DNA from 4 places in the Streptomyces sp. NPDC006872 genome. Region 2 is predicted to be linked to each of the others. Evidence: riboswitches for the same ligand, from Rfam matches in the RefSeq annotation. Region 2 holds a riboswitch; each other region holds the start of a gene.
The links. Region 2 has a riboswitch for cobalamin ahead of ABZ725_RS24830 (ABC transporter substrate-binding protein). Riboswitches for the same ligand answer to the same signal wherever they lie in the genome.
Positions count from the first base shown of each region.

Region 1: another riboswitch for cobalamin. It lies ahead of metE (5-methyltetrahydropteroyltriglutamate--homocysteine S-methyltransferase); the one in region 2 lies ahead of ABZ725_RS24830 (ABC transporter substrate-binding protein).
Region 3: another riboswitch for cobalamin. It lies ahead of ABZ725_RS36245 (cobalamin biosynthesis protein); the one in region 2 lies ahead of ABZ725_RS24830 (ABC transporter substrate-binding protein).
Region 4: another riboswitch for cobalamin. It lies ahead of ABZ725_RS32405 (CbtB-domain containing protein); the one in region 2 lies ahead of ABZ725_RS24830 (ABC transporter substrate-binding protein).

Region 1 is NZ_JBEYIL010000002.1:778,693-782,894, forward strand. It holds gene metE (5-methyltetrahydropteroyltriglutamate--homocysteine S-methyltransferase) at 1-1,631, opposite strand, end outside; cobalamin riboswitch at 1,798-2,028, opposite strand; gene ABZ725_RS08480 (hypothetical protein) at 2,160-2,762, opposite strand; gene ABZ725_RS08485 (hypothetical protein) at 2,871-3,101, shown strand; gene ABZ725_RS08490 (amidohydrolase family protein) at 3,132-4,181, opposite strand.
Region 2 is NZ_JBEYIL010000008.1:257,385-261,586, reverse strand. It holds gene ABZ725_RS24835 (iron chelate uptake ABC transporter family permease subunit) at 1-843, opposite strand, end outside; gene ABZ725_RS24830 (ABC transporter substrate-binding protein) at 840-1,877, opposite strand; cobalamin riboswitch at 1,919-2,124, opposite strand; gene ABZ725_RS24825 (citryl-CoA lyase) at 2,185-3,048, opposite strand; gene ABZ725_RS24820 (CoA transferase) at 3,045-4,202, opposite strand, start outside.
Region 3 is NZ_JBEYIL010000015.1:67,825-72,026, reverse strand. It holds gene ABZ725_RS36250 (cobyric acid synthase) at 1-1,059, opposite strand, end outside; gene ABZ725_RS36245 (cobalamin biosynthesis protein) at 1,056-2,021, opposite strand; cobalamin riboswitch at 2,120-2,255, opposite strand; gene ABZ725_RS36240 (hypothetical protein) at 2,423-2,644, opposite strand; gene ABZ725_RS36235 (inorganic phosphate transporter) at 2,679-3,887, opposite strand; gene ABZ725_RS36230 (lysozyme) at 4,041-4,202, opposite strand, start outside.
Region 4 is NZ_JBEYIL010000012.1:134,593-138,794, reverse strand. It holds gene ABZ725_RS32420 (SGNH/GDSL hydrolase family protein) at 1-225, shown strand, start outside; gene ABZ725_RS32415 (acyl-CoA dehydrogenase family protein) at 314-1,492, opposite strand; gene ABZ725_RS32410 (CbtA family protein) at 1,666-2,427, opposite strand; gene ABZ725_RS32405 (CbtB-domain containing protein) at 2,453-2,674, opposite strand; cobalamin riboswitch at 2,710-2,867, opposite strand; gene ABZ725_RS32400 (hypothetical protein) at 2,936-3,352, shown strand; gene ABZ725_RS32395 (histidine phosphatase family protein) at 3,349-3,912, shown strand; gene ABZ725_RS32390 (ferredoxin) at 3,960-4,202, opposite strand, start outside.

The sequences.
Region 1 (4,202 bases), on a different contig from region 2:
GGGCGGGAGACGTCGCCGGCCAGGATCGGCGGGCGGACGTAACGGGTGCCGTAGGACTGCACCCAGCCGTGCCGGGTGGCGAGGTAGCCGGTGAGCTGTTCGGCGAAGTACTGGACCATGTCGTTGCGTTCGGCCTCGCCGTGCACCAGGACGTCCAGGCCGGTCTTCTCCTGGAAGGCGATCACCTCCTGGATCTCGGCCCTGATCCGCTCCTCGTAGCCGGCCGTGTCGATCCGGCCGGCCCGCAAGTCCGCGCGGGCGGTGCGCAGTTCGCCGGTCTGCGGGAAGGAGCCGATGGTGGTGGTCGGCAGGAGCGGCAGGCCGAGGTGGGTGCGCTGGGCCGCGGCCCGTTCGGCGTAGGGCTGGGAGCGGCGGGCGTCGGCATCGGTGACGGCCTCGGCGCGGGCCCGGACGGCAGGGTCGCGGGTGACGGGGGAGTTCATCCGGGAGGCCAGGTCGGACCGGTTCGCGGTCAGTTCCGCCGAGAGGGAACCGGTGCCGTGGGTCAGCCCCTTGGCGAGGGTGACGATCTCGGCGGTCTTCTGCCGGGCGAAGGCGAGCCAGCGCAGGATCTGCGGGTCGACGTCCCGTTCGGAGGCCGTGTCGAGGGGGACGTGCAGCAGGGAGCAGGAGGCGGCCACGTCGACCCGGTCGGCCAGGCCGAGCAGGGTGCCGAGCAGGGCGAGGGATTTCGACAGGTCGTTGATCCAGATGTTGCGGCCGTTGACGACACCGGCGATCAGACGCTTGCCCGGCAGCCCGCCCACGGCTGCCAGCGCGTCGAGATTGGCTGCGGCGGTGTCGGTGAAGTCCAGGGCGAGCCCGTCGACGGGCGCCTTGGCCAGGACCGGCAGGGCCTCGCCCAGCCGGTCGAAGTAGGAGGCGATCAGCAGTTTGGGCCGGTCGGTGAGGGCCCCGAGGTCGCGGTAGGCGCGGGCGGCGGCGTTCAGCTCGGCCGGGGTGCGGTCCTGGACGAGGGCGGGCTCGTCCAACTGCACCCACTCCGCGCCCGCCGCCCGCAGGTCGGCGAGGACCTCGGCGTACACCGGGAGCAGACGGTCCAGCAGGGTCAGCGGGTCGAAGTCCGCCGGCACGCCGGGGGCGGGCTTGGCCAGCAGCAGATAGGTGACCGGGCCGACCAGGACGGGACGGGCGGTGAGTCCGAGGGCCAGGGCCTCGCCCAACTCGGCGACCTGCTTGGTGGAGTCGGTCGTGAAGACCGTGTCCGGGCCCAACTCGGGGACGAGGTAGTGGTAGTTGGTGTCGAACCACTTGGTCATCTCCAGCGGCGCGACGTCCTGGGTACCGCGCGCCATGGCGAAGTAGCCGTCCAGGGCGTCCGCTTCGACGGCCGCCCGGTGGCGGTCGGGGATCGCGCCGACCATGACGGTGGTGTCCAGGACGTGGTCGTAGTACGAGAAGTCACCGGTGGGCACCTCGTGGATGCCGGCCTCGGCGATCTGCCGCCAGTTGCCGGCACGCAGTTCGGCGGCGGCGGTCCGGAGGGCGTCGGCGGTGATGCGGCCCTTCCAGTAGCCCTCGATGGCCTTCTTCAGTTCCCGGTTCGGGCCCTGGCGGGGGTAGCCGTACACGGTGGCCCGTGCTGCCGCGGCTGCGGGCTTGGTGGTCACGGAGATCTCCTTCGCGAGACGAATCCCTGAGATCCCGGCGACGGGACGCGAGCGCGAAGGGGTGACGAACCGGACGGCGACCGACTGCGCAGGGTACGGCGCAGTCGTCCGTCCGGTATGTACGCCGACCCGCCCACGAGGTCACCGGGATGTCCGCGCACGAGTGGTTCGTGTGCGGGCAGTTGGCAGGTCTTCGGACTCGCGGGCACGTCTTGGTCGTACGAAGTCGTACGAGACACCTACTGGCCGTCGCTTCCCAGGCCCTTCGTGGACCCAGTGCGTATGACGGCGGTCGTTCCCGCTCACCGCTGCGGGGCAGTCCCGGATTCCCACCGGGTTCCCTCTTGCGACGCATCCCGCCTGGCGGACGGGGCGAACCAGCTGCACCAGCCACCGTACGGCGGCCTTCAGGGATGCGGCCCATGGTGTCCGGCATTCGGATGGTGGGGTGAGCCACATGGCGGACGTGTGTGGAACGGCCCGGGGGAGGGAAGCGCCCCCCCGCGCCTCCCCGAGGCTGGAGCCCTGTCACGCCCCCTGCAGGCTCGCCGCCAGGCGGACGGCTGCGTCGACCCGCGTGTCCAGCACCGGTGACGCATCAGGCCAGCCCGCGTACCGCACGCACAGCTCCTGGCGACCGATCTCCACCGATTCCACGCCCTGCGGCAGATCCAGTCGGTGTATCTCCCGGCGGCGCAGTCGGGCCGGCGGCCGCTCCTCGGCGAGACGGACCAGGATCGCCGTGTACCAGCTGTTTCCCCCCTCGAGGCCTTCGTCGACGATCAAGCAGGCGATGCCCACTTCGACACCGTCCCGGTGCACCACGGCCAGCACTTCGCCGCGGAAGAGCGGGCTCGCCGGCAGCTTCCACTCCTCCCCGTCGGCGGTGAGCGCGGCCAAGTCGATCTCGCAACGTCCTCCGTTGCGGCCCGCCCACGCGGCCAGCATCGCGCGGCTGCGCGCCTGCCGCTCCGCGTCACGCCGTACCTCGGCCAACGTCATGGCGGAGAGCGCGACCCCGAGCACGACCGTGAAAGCCACAACGAGCAGGATCACCTGCCACGGGAATCCCCAGATGAGCCCGCCGACGAGGAGGATCGCCGACCCGCCTCCCGCGATGACCGCACCCATGATGAGAGCTTCCCGCTCATCGTCCATAAGGGGCATGTACCTCAGTAGACCACCGGTTGCCGCCAATTGCCCTACCCGGTCAGTAAAGTGGCCACGACACACCAGTAGTTGACGGTACGTCAGAGCTTCCGCAACATCCACAACGGACAGCAGACGACAGTCCAGCTCCACACGCCCTGGGCGTCCCTGCTGTTCGTCCTGGCCGCCGTCACAGCGTTCCCCGCCCACCCCGGACTGCTCGGACGCGGCCGGCTCCCGCCCGACTTCGAGAGGCGATGCGCCGATCTGGGCCGCCCCTGCCGCCCGGCAGTCGGGCTCCTGCTGAACCGCGGCCGCTAGAACGGCGTTCCGCGGGTGCCGGTCCGGCTCTCAGTTGGTTCCGGGCTGGATGAGCTTGTAGAAGAGGCGGGCGCCGGCCCGTTGGGCGGACTGGCGCAGCCGCACCGGGAGCGGCCGGGCAGATGCCCGCCTGGGCGGGTTCGTGGCCAGGCGGGGGAAGAGGGCTTCGGCGTTGGTGCGGTTGACGGCTGCGAGGGTGCGGGGGTCCACGCCGCTGTCCAGTCCGTTGGCGAAGTACTGGGAGGCGGGGGCGGGGGCGAAGGGCCAGTCGCTGCCGAACAGGACGTGTCCGGGGCGGGTGAAGGCGAGCAGGGTGGGCAGGGCGGCGGGGCTGGCGGAGAGGGCGGTGTCGTAGTAGAAGCCGCGCAGGTCGTCCAGGGTGTCGAGAGGGCTGCGTCCGGTGTCGGCGGCGATGGCGACGGCCATGCGGTGGGAGGCGTAGGGGACGAAGCCGCCGGCGTGGCTGAGGACGAAGCGGATGTTCGGGTAGCGGCGCGGGATGCCGTTGCGGACGAGGAGGTAGGCGGCGCGGGTGGTGTCGAGGAGGAAGTCGGCGGCGAACGGGGGGATTCCGTCGACGGCGGGTGCGGGGAGTTCGGCGGGGTGGACGAAGACGACGGCGCCGTGCTCGTCGAGCACTCGCCACAGTGAGTCCTGGCCCTCGGCGCCCAGGTAGACGCCCTGGTTGTTGGCGAGCAGGGTGACCCCGTCCGCCCCGAGTTCGGTGAGGGCCCGCTCCGCCTCCTGCGCCGACGCGTGGATGTCGGGCATGGGCAGTGTGGCGAACCACCCGAAGCGGTCGGGGTGTTCGGCGGCGACGGACGCCGAGTGGTCGTTGAGCCGTCGGGCCAGACCGGCGGCCTCGCCGGGGTGGGTGAGGAAGCCGGCGCCCGGGGTGGAGACGGAGAGGATCGCCGTCTCGGCCCGCAGCAGGTCCATCAGCTCCAGGGCCGCCTCGGGGCTCCAGTCGGGCAGGGCGCGGCCGCCCGCTTCGGCGATGCCGGCCTTGGCGAGGACGTCGCGGTAGAAGGACGGGATGACGTGCTGGTGGACGTCGATCCGGCGGGGTGCGGTGTTCATGAGGAGGTCTCTCGGCTTTCT
Region 2 (4,202 bases):
GAAGCCGATCGCGCCCGCCGCGCTCACCAGCACGGCCGTCAACAGCGCGGTCACGCACAGCAGCACCAGCCGGGTCCGGACCACCGCGACCCCGAGTGTGGCCGCCGCGTCCTGGCCGAAGGCGAAGGCGTCCAGGGTGCGCGCGTACCCGAGGCACACCGTCAGGGCGAGCGCCAGCACGGCCAGGCAGAGCCACACCTCGGTCCAGCCGGCGCCGCTGAGCGACCCGAGCAGCCAGAACAGCACGCCCCGGGTGGTCTCCGCGTCGGCCGCCGTCAGTACGACGAACGAGGTCACGGCCGAGAACAACTGCATCGCGGCCACACCGGACAGCACCACCCGGTCCGTCGTCCCGCCGAGCGTGTGGCTGAGCAGCAGCACCAGCGCGAACGAGCCGAGCGCGCCCGCGAACGCGCCCCCCGACACGGACACGACGCTCCCGCCGACCCCGAGGACGACCACGACGACGGCCCCGGTCGACGCGCCGGAGGAGACCCCCAGGACGAAGGGGTCGGCCAGCGGGTTGCGCAGCAGCGACTGCAGCACCGCCCCGCACACGGCGAGCCCGGCACCGCACACCGCGGCGAGGAGGGTGCGCGGCAGCCGCAGGTTCCAGACGATGCCGTCCCGGATGGGGGACAGGTCCGAGGCGCCCCAGCCCAGGTGGGAGGCGACCGTGGACCAGACGTCGCCGACGCCGATGTCCGCGGGCCCGATGGTGATGGCCACGGCGACGGACACGGCCAGCACCGCGAGTCCGGCGACCGGGCCGGCCAGGCCCCGCAGCGCCCCGGCGGCTGCCCGCAGCCGTCGGACCCCGGGCGACCGCAGGGCGGTGGTCATCCGGCGAGCCCGTACGCGCGCAGCGCCGCGGCGACCTTCTCCACGCCTTCGACGGTGCGGATCGTGGGGTTCATGGCCTGCCCGCTGAGCAGTACGTAGCGCTTCTTCCGCACCGCGTCCATGTTCTTCGTCGCCGGGTTGGACTCCAGGAACGCGATCTTCCGCGCGGCGGTCTCGGCCGTCTGCGACTTACGGGTGAGGTCGCCGATGACGAGCACGTCGGGGTTGCGGTCGGCGACCGTCTCCCAGTTCACCTGCGGCCATTCCTGTGTGCTGTCGTCGAAGACGTTCTTCGCGCCGAGCGCGTTCGTGACGATGCCCGGCGCCCCGCAACAGCCCGCCAGATAGGGGGACTCCTGGTTCGCGAACCAGTACAGGACGGTGGCGTCCCCGGCGTCGATGCCGGACGTGGCCTCGGCCACCCGGCCCTCGAGCTGCGTGACCAGCTTCTCGCCGCGCTCCGCCACCCCGAAGATCCGCGCCAGTTCGCGCACTTCGCGGTACACGGTGTCCATGGCGAGCGGCTCGGTCCGCGAGCCGTCGCCGCCGCCGCTGTTGTCCTTGCCCTCGCAGTCGGCGGGCGAGAGGTACGTCGGCACCCCCAGCTCCTCGAACTTCTCGCGGGGGGCCACTCCGCCCTTGCTCAGCGTGGAGGCGAAGGAGGAGGCGACGAAGTCCGGCTCGACGTCCAGCACCTTCTCGAACGACGGCTGGTTGTCGGCGAGTCGCGGCACCTTCGCGTCGGCCTTCTCCAGCCCCTTCATGACCGGGTCGGTCCAGGTGGCGGTGCCCACCATGCGGTCGGCCAGGCCGAGCGAGAGCATGATCTCGGTGGTGCCCTGGTTCAGCGAGACGGCCCGCTCCGGAGGGGCCCCGACGGTCACCTTCTGCCCGCAGTTGTCCAGCGTGACGGCCTTCGCGGACGCGCCGGCGCCCGAAGCCCCCTCGGACGACGAGCCCGAACCACAGGCGGACAGCAGCAGTGCCCCGGACAGGAGCAGGACGGAACAGCGGGCGGGACGTGACAGATGCACGAAGCGGCTTCCTAGGCGTCGAGGCCCATGCGCGGGGCCCGTTCGGACGGTCGGCTGCCAGCAGGTCTTCGGACTCGGGATCACCCCGGCGGGGCACCTTCCCAGACCCGGCCATGGCCGTCGTCCAGTGGTTGCCGCCCCGCCCGTCACCCTCACCGCTGCGCGTCAGTTCCGGACTCCCACCGGATTCCCTGACCCGTGCACGCGTACTACCGCGTATACGAATACGACTGGCGTTCGAAAATTACCATGGCATTGCCTGCTCGCCCCACGTGCCCCCGATGCCCCCGATGTCCCCCGGTCGGTCCTACGGCGCTTCGTCAGGGTCGTAGTGGGCGTTGCGGTCGACCGAGCGGTAGATGTCGGGGGCGATGGGCCGGCGCAGTTCCTCGGCGAGATGCCCGAGCAGTCCGGCCGTCCGGGCGAGCAGCGCGAAGCCGCGCAGCAGCTCGACGGGGAGCCCGAGATCGGCGAGCGCCGCTCCGCACACTCCGGCGCCGTTGAGGGGCAGCGCGCGACCGAGGACGTCCGGCGCCACCCGCCCGACGGCCTCGAACAGGGCGAGGTGAGGGCCGTAGACCCCTTCCTCACGCGCGATGCGGACGATCACCGGCGTCCGTGGGTCGCCCTCCTTGTGCACCGGGTGGCCGAGGCCGGGCACGAGCTGTTTCGCCGCCTTGCGTTCCGTCAGCGCCTCTCGTGCCAGCGCATCCCAGCCCGCGTCGGTGGCGGGAAGGGGCTTGCCTGCCGAGCCTGCCGAGTCCGCCGCGCTCGCCTCGGCGAGCACCTCGGCGAGGAAGCGGCCGGTGTCCTCGGTGACGCCCAGGAAGCGGGAGCCGCCGCCGAGCAGCCCGGCGGCGAGGGCTCCTTGCACGGACTCCGGCGCGGAGAACAGGGTCATGCGTGCGGCGATCGCGGTGGGTGTGAAGCCGTGGTCGGCCAGCGCGACCAGCACCGTCTCGAAGAGCCGCACCTCGCCCGCGGTGGGGCGGCGCCGGGCGGTGAGCCAGAACGCGAGTTCGCCGAAGCCGACCTGGCCCATCAGGTCTTCCGCCAGGTTCTGCCCGAGGAGGCTGATGGTGGCGGCGTCCGAGGTCCCGAGACCGGTCGGGTACCGGGGCTGGGGTTGAGGCCGACGCTGGGAGTCGGGTCGGGGCTGTCCGGCGGTCATCGATCTGTTTCCTTGTCCGCCGCGAGCCAGGCCCGTAGCTCTTCTCCGTGCTGGTCGAGGGCGGGCGGCGGAAGATCGTGCCGGGGCGGGGTGCCGCTGAAGGTGATCGGATTGCGGATCATCGGCACGGAGTCCGGCCCGCTGCCCAGGGCGACCACCGGGTCGAGCCCCAGGTCCGCCGCGAGCGCGACACCTGCGTCCACGTGGTTGATCGGTCCGCAGGGCACACCCGCCGCGGACAGTCTCCTGAACCATTCGTCCGCCGGGCGCTGTTCGAGCTTGGCGACCAGGAGCGGACGCAGTTGCTCGCGGTTGCGGGTCCGGGCCTCGTTGCCGGCGAACCGAGGGTCCTCGACCAGCTCGTCCAGGCCCAGTTCGACGCAGAGTCTGCAGAACTGGCCGTCGTTGCCCGCGATGACGATGAGGTCCTTGTCGGCCGTGGGCAGCGGTTCGTAGGGGAACAGGCTGGGATGCGCGTTGCCCATCCGGTGCGGGACGACACCGCCGGCCACGTGGGCCGAGGTGTGGTTCACCAGGCCCGACAGCGCGGAGGAGAGGAGGTTGACCTCGACGTGCTGTCCGGCCCCGGTCGCGTTGCGGTGGTTGAGCGCGGCCAGGATCCCGATGGCGGCGTGCATGCCGGTCATGACGTCGAACACCGAGATCCCCGCCCGGTACGGCGGACCGTCCGCGTCCCCGGTCAGGCTCATGAGCCCGGACGCCGCCTGCACCAGCAGGTCGTAGCCGGGCAGGGACGCCCCGCCGGCCGTGCCGAACCCGCTGATCGAGGTGTAGATCAGCCCGGGGTTGTCCGTGCGGACCGTCGCGTAGTCCAGACCGAACCGGGCCAGACCGCCCGGCTTGAAGTTCTCGATCATGATGTCCGCACGCGAGACCAGTTCCTGGGCCAGTCGCAGATCCTCGGCGTTCCTGAGGTCCAGGGCGAGGGAGCGCTTGTTGCGGTTGACGCCCAGGTAGTAGGTCGACACCCCGTCCCGGACCGGCGGCATCCAGGTGCGCGTGTCATCGCCGGACGGCGATTCCACCTTGATCACCTCGGCCCCCAGGTCCCCGAGCAGCATGGTGGCGTACGGCCCGGCCAGGATGCGGGAGAAGTCGGCGATCAGCAGCCCGTCGAGGGCGCCGGCTGTGAC
Region 3 (4,202 bases), on a different contig from region 2:
CTCGATGTGCTCGCCGAGGATCTGGAAGCCGCCGCAGACGCCGAGGATCGGCCGGTCCTCGGCGGCCCTGCGCATCAGGGCCTCGGCGAGGCCGCGTTCGCGCAGCCACTCCAGGGCCCGGACCGTGCCCCGGGTGCCGGGGACGACGACGAGGTCGGCGTCGGCGAGCTCCTCGGGCCGGTCCACGAACCGCACGACGACGCCCGGCTCGGCGGCCAGCGCGTCCACGTCGGTGAAGTTGGACATGAGGGGGACCGCGCAGACGGCGACCCGCAGCACGTCCTCGCCGACGGGCGGGGAGACGTTCGACTCCCGCACGGTCCCGCGCAGCGACACCCGAAGCCCGTCCTCCTCGTCGATCCCGAGCCCGTGCCGGAACGGCAGCACCCCGTAGGTCCGCCGCCCGGTGAGCCCGAGCAGCATGTCCAGGCCCGGCTCCAGAAGGCTCACATCCCCCCGGAACTTGTTGACGAGGAACCCGGCGACGAGTGCCTGATCCTCGGGGGAGAGGAGCGCGACGGTCCCGAAGAAGGACGCGAAGACCCCGCCACGATCGATGTCGCCGACGACGAGGACGGGAAGCCCGGCATTCCGGGCGATCCCCATGTTGACGATGTCGGTCCGCCGAAGATTGATCTCGGCGGGAGAACCGGCCCCCTCACAGATCACCGCGTCATACGTGCCCCGCAACTCGGCGAGACAGTCGAGAACGGTTCCCAGGAGTCTCTGCTGCCGTCCCCCGTGATAGCCGCGGGCGCTCATCTCCCCGACGGGCTTCCCGAGCAGCACGACCTGACTGCTCTGCTCGCCGCCCGGCTTCAGCAGCACGGGATTCATGAGCGCGGTCGGTTCGACCCGGCAGGCCTGGGCCTGCATGGCCTGCGCCCGCCCGATCTCGGCGCCTTCCTTCGTCACAAACGAATTCAGGGACATGTTCTGGGCCTTGAAGGGCGCGACCTTCACCCCCTGCCGCACCAGCCACCGGCAGATCCCGGCCGTGACGACACTCTTGCCGGCATCGGAGGTCGTGCCGGCGACCAGAAGACCGCCGCCCGTCATGAAGTACGCCCCTTCGCTTTCGCGTTCACCGTCGTGGCGAGAGCGCGCGCGGCGACGGTCACGCCGAGCGCGAGGAGGCCGACCCGGCGGGAGAGCCGCGCGGCACGTTCGATGTCCCGGGCGACGACGGGCCGCCCGGCCGCCGCGTTGAGCACGGGCCGGTGCTCGACCCGGCCGCCGTACGACAGGGTCCCGCCCAGCCGCACGCCGAGCGCCCCGGCGAACGACGCCTCGACGGGCCCGGCATTGGGACTGGGATGCCTGCCCGCGTCCGCCCGCCAGGCCCGAACGGCCCCGCGCGGATCGTCCCCGGCCACGGCGGCGAGCACAGCGGTCAGCCGGGCCCCCGGCCACCCGGCCAGGTCGTCGAGCCGAGCGGAGGCCCACCCGAAGCGCAGGTATCTCGGAGACCGGTGCCCGACCATGGCGTCCAGGGTGTTGACGGCCCGGAACCCGACCAGCCCCGGCACCCCGCCGACGGCCCCCCACACCAGCGCCCCCACGACGGCGTCGGAGGTGTTCTCGGCGACGGACTCCACCACGGCCCGGGCGATCCCGTCCGCGTCCAGCGCCTGCGGATCCCGCCCGCACAGATGCGGCAGCCGCTCCCGCGCGGCGTCGACGTCACCCGCTTCGAGGGCCCGCCCGATGCCCCGCGCCTCGCGGACGAGGGAGGAGCCCCCGACGACGGCCCAGGTGGCGGCGGAGGTGAGGACGACGGAGACGGCGGCGGAGGACCGTCCGCCGCGCGAGGCGGCAGCCCCCAGCCCGACGGCGCTCCCGGCGCACACCAGGGTGTGCAGGGCGCCCCACCCCCGATGATCCCGCCACAACACCCGCTCCACGCCACCCGCGGCCCGCCCGAAGGCGGCGACCGGATGCCCTCGGCGGGGATCGCCGAGGAACAGATCGCCGAGGAGGCCGGCGGCGGCGCCGTACGCGAAGACGCGATCGGCACGCACGGGCTCAGCCGGCCGTGGGGTCGGGCAGCGAACCGGTGCGGTACCTCAACGGCCCAGCGAGCATAGCGATATGTCCTCACTCAGGGTGTCCGCGCCCTGGTTCGACTAGACCGGCGGGGAGAGTTCCTGGCTCCCGGGGGCTTACTACCCCGGTGACAGTGGCGGGACCGCGCCGGATTCGCACCGGCTTCCTCTCCTACCGCCGTTGATGGCTCCGGCAGTCCACCACGGGCCCGGAACGGCCGTCAACTTGCCGTTGACCTGCGCGGGGAGAGTGTGCAGAACCCCACACCGCCACTACGACGGCCGCCACTCGCACCCGGCTCGCGGAGGAAAAAACGGACCGCCCTGTGCGGCTCGTCGAAGAGCCGCACAGGGCGGTGAGTGCCGTTGGCCGAGCGTCAGGCCACGATCAACGAGATCCCGTAGGCCACCGCAGCCGCGCAGGCGACGAAGCACGCGTACGCGCCCGTCACCGCGAGGGTGGCCGAGCCGCCCTCCGCCGTTGCGCGTTCCTGCCGCGACAGGCCCATGACGCCCAGGGTGAACAGGGTCACCAGACCCACGGTGACCACGAGGCTGACGCCGAAGACGGAGCCCAGGGCCGCCCAGTCGATCTTCATGCTGCTTCTCTTCCTTCGTACCGGGTGCGCGGGCTCAGACGGCCGGGGCCGTGGGCTCGACGGCCGTGGCGGTGGCTGCGGGGGACGGGATGGTGGCCGTCAGGCTGTCGGTGACCGGCGCCGTCGGGATCGCCGCCGGCTCCTCCGTCCCGTTGACGTTGGAGGCGTCGATGACCTCGCGCCGCGAGATCTTCCAGATCGCCGCGCTGGAGGCCACCAGGAAGATCGCGACCACCGCGGTGCCCCAGTCGCCCAGGTCGGTCACGGACTCGGCCAGCGCGCCGACCAGGGCCGCCGCCGGCAGCGTCAGGCCCCACGCGACGAACATCCGTGTCGCCGTCGACCAGCGGACCACTCCGCCCTTGCGGCCGAGCCCCGCGCCCATCACCGCACCGGAGACCGAGTGGGTGGTGGAGAGGGAGAAGCCGAGGTGGGAGGAGGCCAGGATGACCGTGGCCGCGCTGGTCTGGGCGGCGAAGCCCTGCTGCGGCTGGAGGTCGGTCAGACCCTTGCCCATCGTGCGGATGATGCGCCAGCCGCCGAGGTAGGTGCCGAGCGCGATGGCGAGGCCCGCGGAGAGGATGACCCAGGTGGGCGGATCCGAGTCGGGGGCCACGGCGCCGCCGGCGACGAGGGCGAGGGTGATGATGCCCATCGTCTTCTGCGCGTCGTTCGTGCCGTGGGCGAGCGAGACCAGGCCGGCCGAGGCGATCTGGCCGGCGCGGTAGCCCTTCGCCGCGGCCTTGCCGTCGGCCTTCTTGCCGAGGGTGTAGGACAGGCGGGTCGCCAGCATCGCCGCGATGCCCGCGACGATCGGGGCCGCGATGGCCGGGATCAGGACCTTGGTGACCAGGGCGTCGCCGTGCACCGCGCCCATGCCGGCCGAGGCGATGGTGGCGCCGATCAGACCGCCCATGAGGGCGTGCGAGGAACTGGAGGGCAGGCCCACCAGCCAGGTCAGCAGGTTCCAGAGGATGGCGCCGACCAGTGCGGCGAAGATGACCTCGGGCCGGATGCCCGTCTCGTCGACGAGTCCCTTGGAGATCGTGTTGGCGACCTCCACGGAGAGGAACGCGCCGACGAGGTTGAGCACGGCGGACATGGCCACCGCGACCTTGGGTCTGAGCGCACCGGTCGAGATGGTCGTGGCCATCGCGTTGGCGGTGTCGTGGAAACCGTTCGTGAAATCGAACGCGAGTGCGGTTACCACCACAATCGCGAGGATCAGCGAGAAGCTTTCCATTTACCCAGGCAATCGTTCGAAGTAATCGGCCGGTTGAACGTAAGTAACCTGGGTGAACGGAAGGTGAACTGAAGGGGGCTTGACGGTGTCCATTGGGGCGGGAGCGGGGCTCTGTTTCTTCTCTGTGCCGCCGGCGGCACAGACGCCGCACGGCTAGTCCCCTTTTGCGAACCTCTGCAGCCCGTCGGCGGAGCCGTTGAAGAGATTCTGGTCACCCGGCAGGCTGCCGCTGTCGGCGTACTGCCAGAAGGTCCACGTCGACCATCCGGCCGGCAGAACGCCCGCGTCGGCGGACCGGTAACGGGCGATCCACAG
Region 4 (4,202 bases), on a different contig from region 2:
GACGTGACGTTCCTGCGCCAGAAGCAACAGGAGCTCAACACCATGCTCGGCGACCGCGCCCAGGCCGCCGGGGCGACGTACGTCGACACGTACGCCCCGTCCGCCGGACACGACGCCTGTTCCCCTGCCGGCACCCGTTGGATCGAACCTCTCCGGCCCAGCAGCCCGGCAGCCGTCGTCCACCCAACGAACACGGTGAACGAGGCATGGCCACCGCCGTCCTGAGCGCCATGAGGAACTGACGACACCCCAGCAGGACATAAGCCGCGGGTCACCGGCAGGGAGCCAACTGTAAATCCTCGTCACAAGCAGGCTAACGCCGTACCCGCGGCATCCCCAGCCCTATCCACGAGATGATCTCCCGCTGGATCTCGTTGTTGCCGCCGCCGAAGGTGAAGATCACGGCGGAGCGGTAGCCCCGTTCGAGCTCGCCGTGCAGCACGGCGCCCGCGGAGCCCTCCTGGAGTGCGCCGGGGGCCGCGACGATCTCCAGCAGCCAGGCGTAGGCGTCCCGGCGGGCCTCGGAGCCGTAGACCTTGACGGCGGAGGCGTCCTGGGGGGTGAGGGTGCCGTTCTGGAGGGCGCCGACCATCTGCCAGTTCAGCAGCTTGAGCGCGTCGAGCTTCACATGGGTCTGGGCCAGCCGGCGGCGCACCCAGGGCAGGTCGACGACCCGGCGGCCGTCGGCGAGCTTGGTCTCCGTCGCCCAGCGCTGCACGTCGTGCAGGGCGCGGATGGCCATCGTGCCGTGCGCGGCGAGGGTCACGCGCTCGTGGTTGAGCTGGTTGGTGATCAGCCGCCAGCCCTGGTTCTCGGGGCCGACCCGCCGGGAGACCGGGACCCGGACGTTCTCGTAGTAGCTGGCGGTGGTGTCGTGCGAGGCGAGGGTGCGGATGACCGTGCAGGAGTAGCCGGGGTCGGCGGTCGGCACCAGGAGCATGGTGATGCCCTTGTGCGGCGGGGCCTCGGGGTCGGTGCGCACGGCGAGCCAGACCCAGTCCGCGGTGTCGCCGTTGGTCGTCCAGATCTTCTGCCCGTTGACCACGTACTCGTCGCCGTCGCGTACCGCACGGGTCTTGAGGGCGGCGAGGTCGGTGCCGGCGTCGGGCTCGCTGTAGCCGATGGCGAAGTCGATCTCACCGGCGAGGATCTTCGGCAGGAAGTCCGCCTTCTGCTCGTCCGTGCCGTACCGCATGATCGTCGGCCCCACGGTGTTGAGCGCCATCAGCGGCAGCGGCACGCCGGCCTGGGCGGCCTCGTCGAAGAAGACGAACTGCTCGATGGGCGTGAGGCCCCGGCCGCCGTACTCCTTCGGCCAGCCGACGCCGAGCCAGCCGTCCGCGCCGAGCCGGCGGATGGTCTTGCGGTAGAAGCGTTTCGCGGCGACCGGGTCGATGTGCCGGGCGTAGGCGTTGGCCGGCACCAACTCGGCGAAGTAGGCGCGCAGTTCGGTGCGCAGCCGCAGCTGCTCGGGCGTGTGGTCGAGGTGCACGGCGCCTCCTGGCTTCCCAAGGCCGGTGTCCGGACGGTGCTTCCCGAGGCCGGTGTCCGGACGGTCCTGACGGCGCACACGGTAGAACGTGTTCCAGAAATTGGGAATGGGGAGCGCGACGCCAGAAGGGCCCCGGAGCGGAAGCGCTCCGGGGCCCTTCGACCGTGCGGTGATCAGTGAGGTACCGGAGTCGGCTGGGCCGTCACCGCCGGCTTCCTGGCGGCCTCGGGGGCCAGCAGGCGCTCCGCGAGCACCCCGAAGACCAGCCCGAAGGCGGTCCACAGGGCTGCCTGCACGGCGAGGGCGGCAAGCCGGTACTGCCACAGCAGGGTGGCCGGGAAGTCCGCCGGAGCCTCGTTGAACGACGGCAGGAAGGCGTACGCCAGACCCACGACGAGGACGAAGAACCCGCCCGCCGCCAGCGTGGCGTTCCAGTTGCCCAGGCGCGGCGCGAGACGCCTGCCCAGGACGACGGCGCCGACCGCCAGCAGCACACTGAGCACGACCATCAGGAAGTACAGCGTGGTGCGCTGGTTGAGCGTGTCGGGATCCCCGACGGCCGGCGGGTTGGCGGGGTACTTCAGGAACGGGACGACGTACACCGAGACCAGCCCGGCGCCCGCCAGGAGCAGCGCGCTCGCGCGCGGCCCGAAGCGGCCGATCCGGCCGAGCGCGAAGCAGTACGCCAGGGCCGCGATGCCGCCGAAGGCGACTCCGTAGACGAGGACCCCGGTGGACAGGCCCGCGGTGGACTGCAGGGTGCGGCTGACGAGTTCCTCGCCGCCGTGCTCGTGGGCGTGCGCCTCCTCGAAGGCGATCGCCTCGTCGACGCGCGGTTCGCCCAGGAAGTAGGCGACGAAGAGGGCCACCAGGCCCGCGGCGAGTCCCGCGAGCATGCCACGGACCAGGAGGTTTCTGACAGTTGCGGAGTTCATGAGCGGATGCGCTTCCTCTTCGCTGTCAGTGGCAGGGGAAGCCGAGCAGGTGGCGGGCGTCGTGCACCCACTCGTGGACGCCCTCGCCGGACACCACGGACGTGGCGCCCTGTTCGGCGCCGACGAAGTACAGCAGGACCAGCATCAGGATGCCGAAGAAGACCGCCCACGGGACGATCGCCCCGATCGGCAGCTTCTCGGGGAGGGCGGTAGGGGTAGCGCTCGGCTGGACGGCGGACTGCGCCATGGCAGGACCTCCTGGGGGAACTCGCGTCCCGGCTCGGTGGTGCACAGGACGACGGTGCGGGTCTGACTCACCCGGCCCGCACCTGAGATGGGGGCCCGGCACACAGTGGCGCGACCGTGCCGGGCTTCCACCGGCTTCCGCTTGTCCGTCGTCGATGTCGATTTCGTCGAGGACCGTACCGCGAAAGTGCAGTTCCGGCCAAGGGCGCATGGACGGGGTACGGGAGCGGGACCGCCGGCCCGTCCGGCAGGATGACCTCCCATGACGGGTGAGGAACCGAGGGCGCCGCTCGGACGCACCGGGCTGGAGACCGCCGAGCACCCGCAGGTCGAGAACGTGCCGCCGACCCGCGCCGCCCGGCACCGGATCGCCTCGGCAGCGGCTTCCGCGACGGTCGCCGCACCGGCGGACCGACCCGTTGAGGTCGACGAGGCCGACGAGCAGTGGCACCGACTCGCCGTCCAGAGCGGCCTGTTCGACGAGGACGGCGTGCGCCTTCGCGAGGAGGTCGGGCACCGGGCCGCGACGGACCAGCGGCTGTCCACGGCCTCGACCTCGGGGCCTCGGCCTCGGCCGTACGACTGCTCGACGACCCGCACAGTCACATCCGTGACGCGGCCGACCGACGCCCGCGACTGCCCGCCCGGGTACCGAGCACGAGAGAAAGGCCTCGCATGACGAGCAGGCTGGTCCTGGTCTCCCCCGCACTCACGGCCGCCCTGCGCGAGGCGCGGTTCGACGACGGCGGTCCGCTCGACGACGTCGGGCTGCGGCAGGCCCGGGCGGCCGCCGGGACGCTGCCGACGGCCGAGCGCGTCTGGACGTCCCCCACCGTGCGCTGCCGCGAGACGGCCGCCGCACTGGGCCTCGACGCCGTGGACGCGCCCGGGCTGGCGGCGCTGGACGCGGGCCGCTGGCGGGGCGAGGCACTGGCGGACGTGGGGGCTCGGGAGCCGGACGCGCTGGCCGCGTGGCTCACGGACCCGGCGGCCGCGCCGCACGGCGGGGAGTCGGTGCGGGCGGTGTGCGAACGGGTGGCCGCCTGGCTGGACACGGCCGCACTGCAGCCGGGGCGGACCGTGGCCGTCGCCGAGCCCGAGGTCGTCCGGGCCGCGGTGGTGCGGGCGCTGGGAGCGCCGGAGTCGGCGTTCTGGCGCACCGACGTCCCGCCGCTGACGGCCGTGGAGCTCAGCGGCCGGTCGGGGCGCTGGAACGTACGGATGGGCCGCCCCCTGTGAGGCGCCCGCGGTGAGGGCGTTTGCGGTGAGGGCGTCTGCGCGCGGTCTCAGACCAGCGTGCCGATGAAGTCCGTGCAGGTCGCGGCGCAGGCGCGGCAGGCGGCCGCGCCCTCCTCGGCTCCCGGGTGCTTGTCGAAGGCGTGGGCGCACTCCAGGCAGACGGTCCGGCACCACTCCAGTTGGGCGCGGATGCCGGCCTCGTCCATCCGGCTGTCCTCGGACAGCACCCGGCAGGTCGCGTCGCACACCTCCGCGCACATGATGCCCTTGCGTCGCACGAGTTCGTCTCG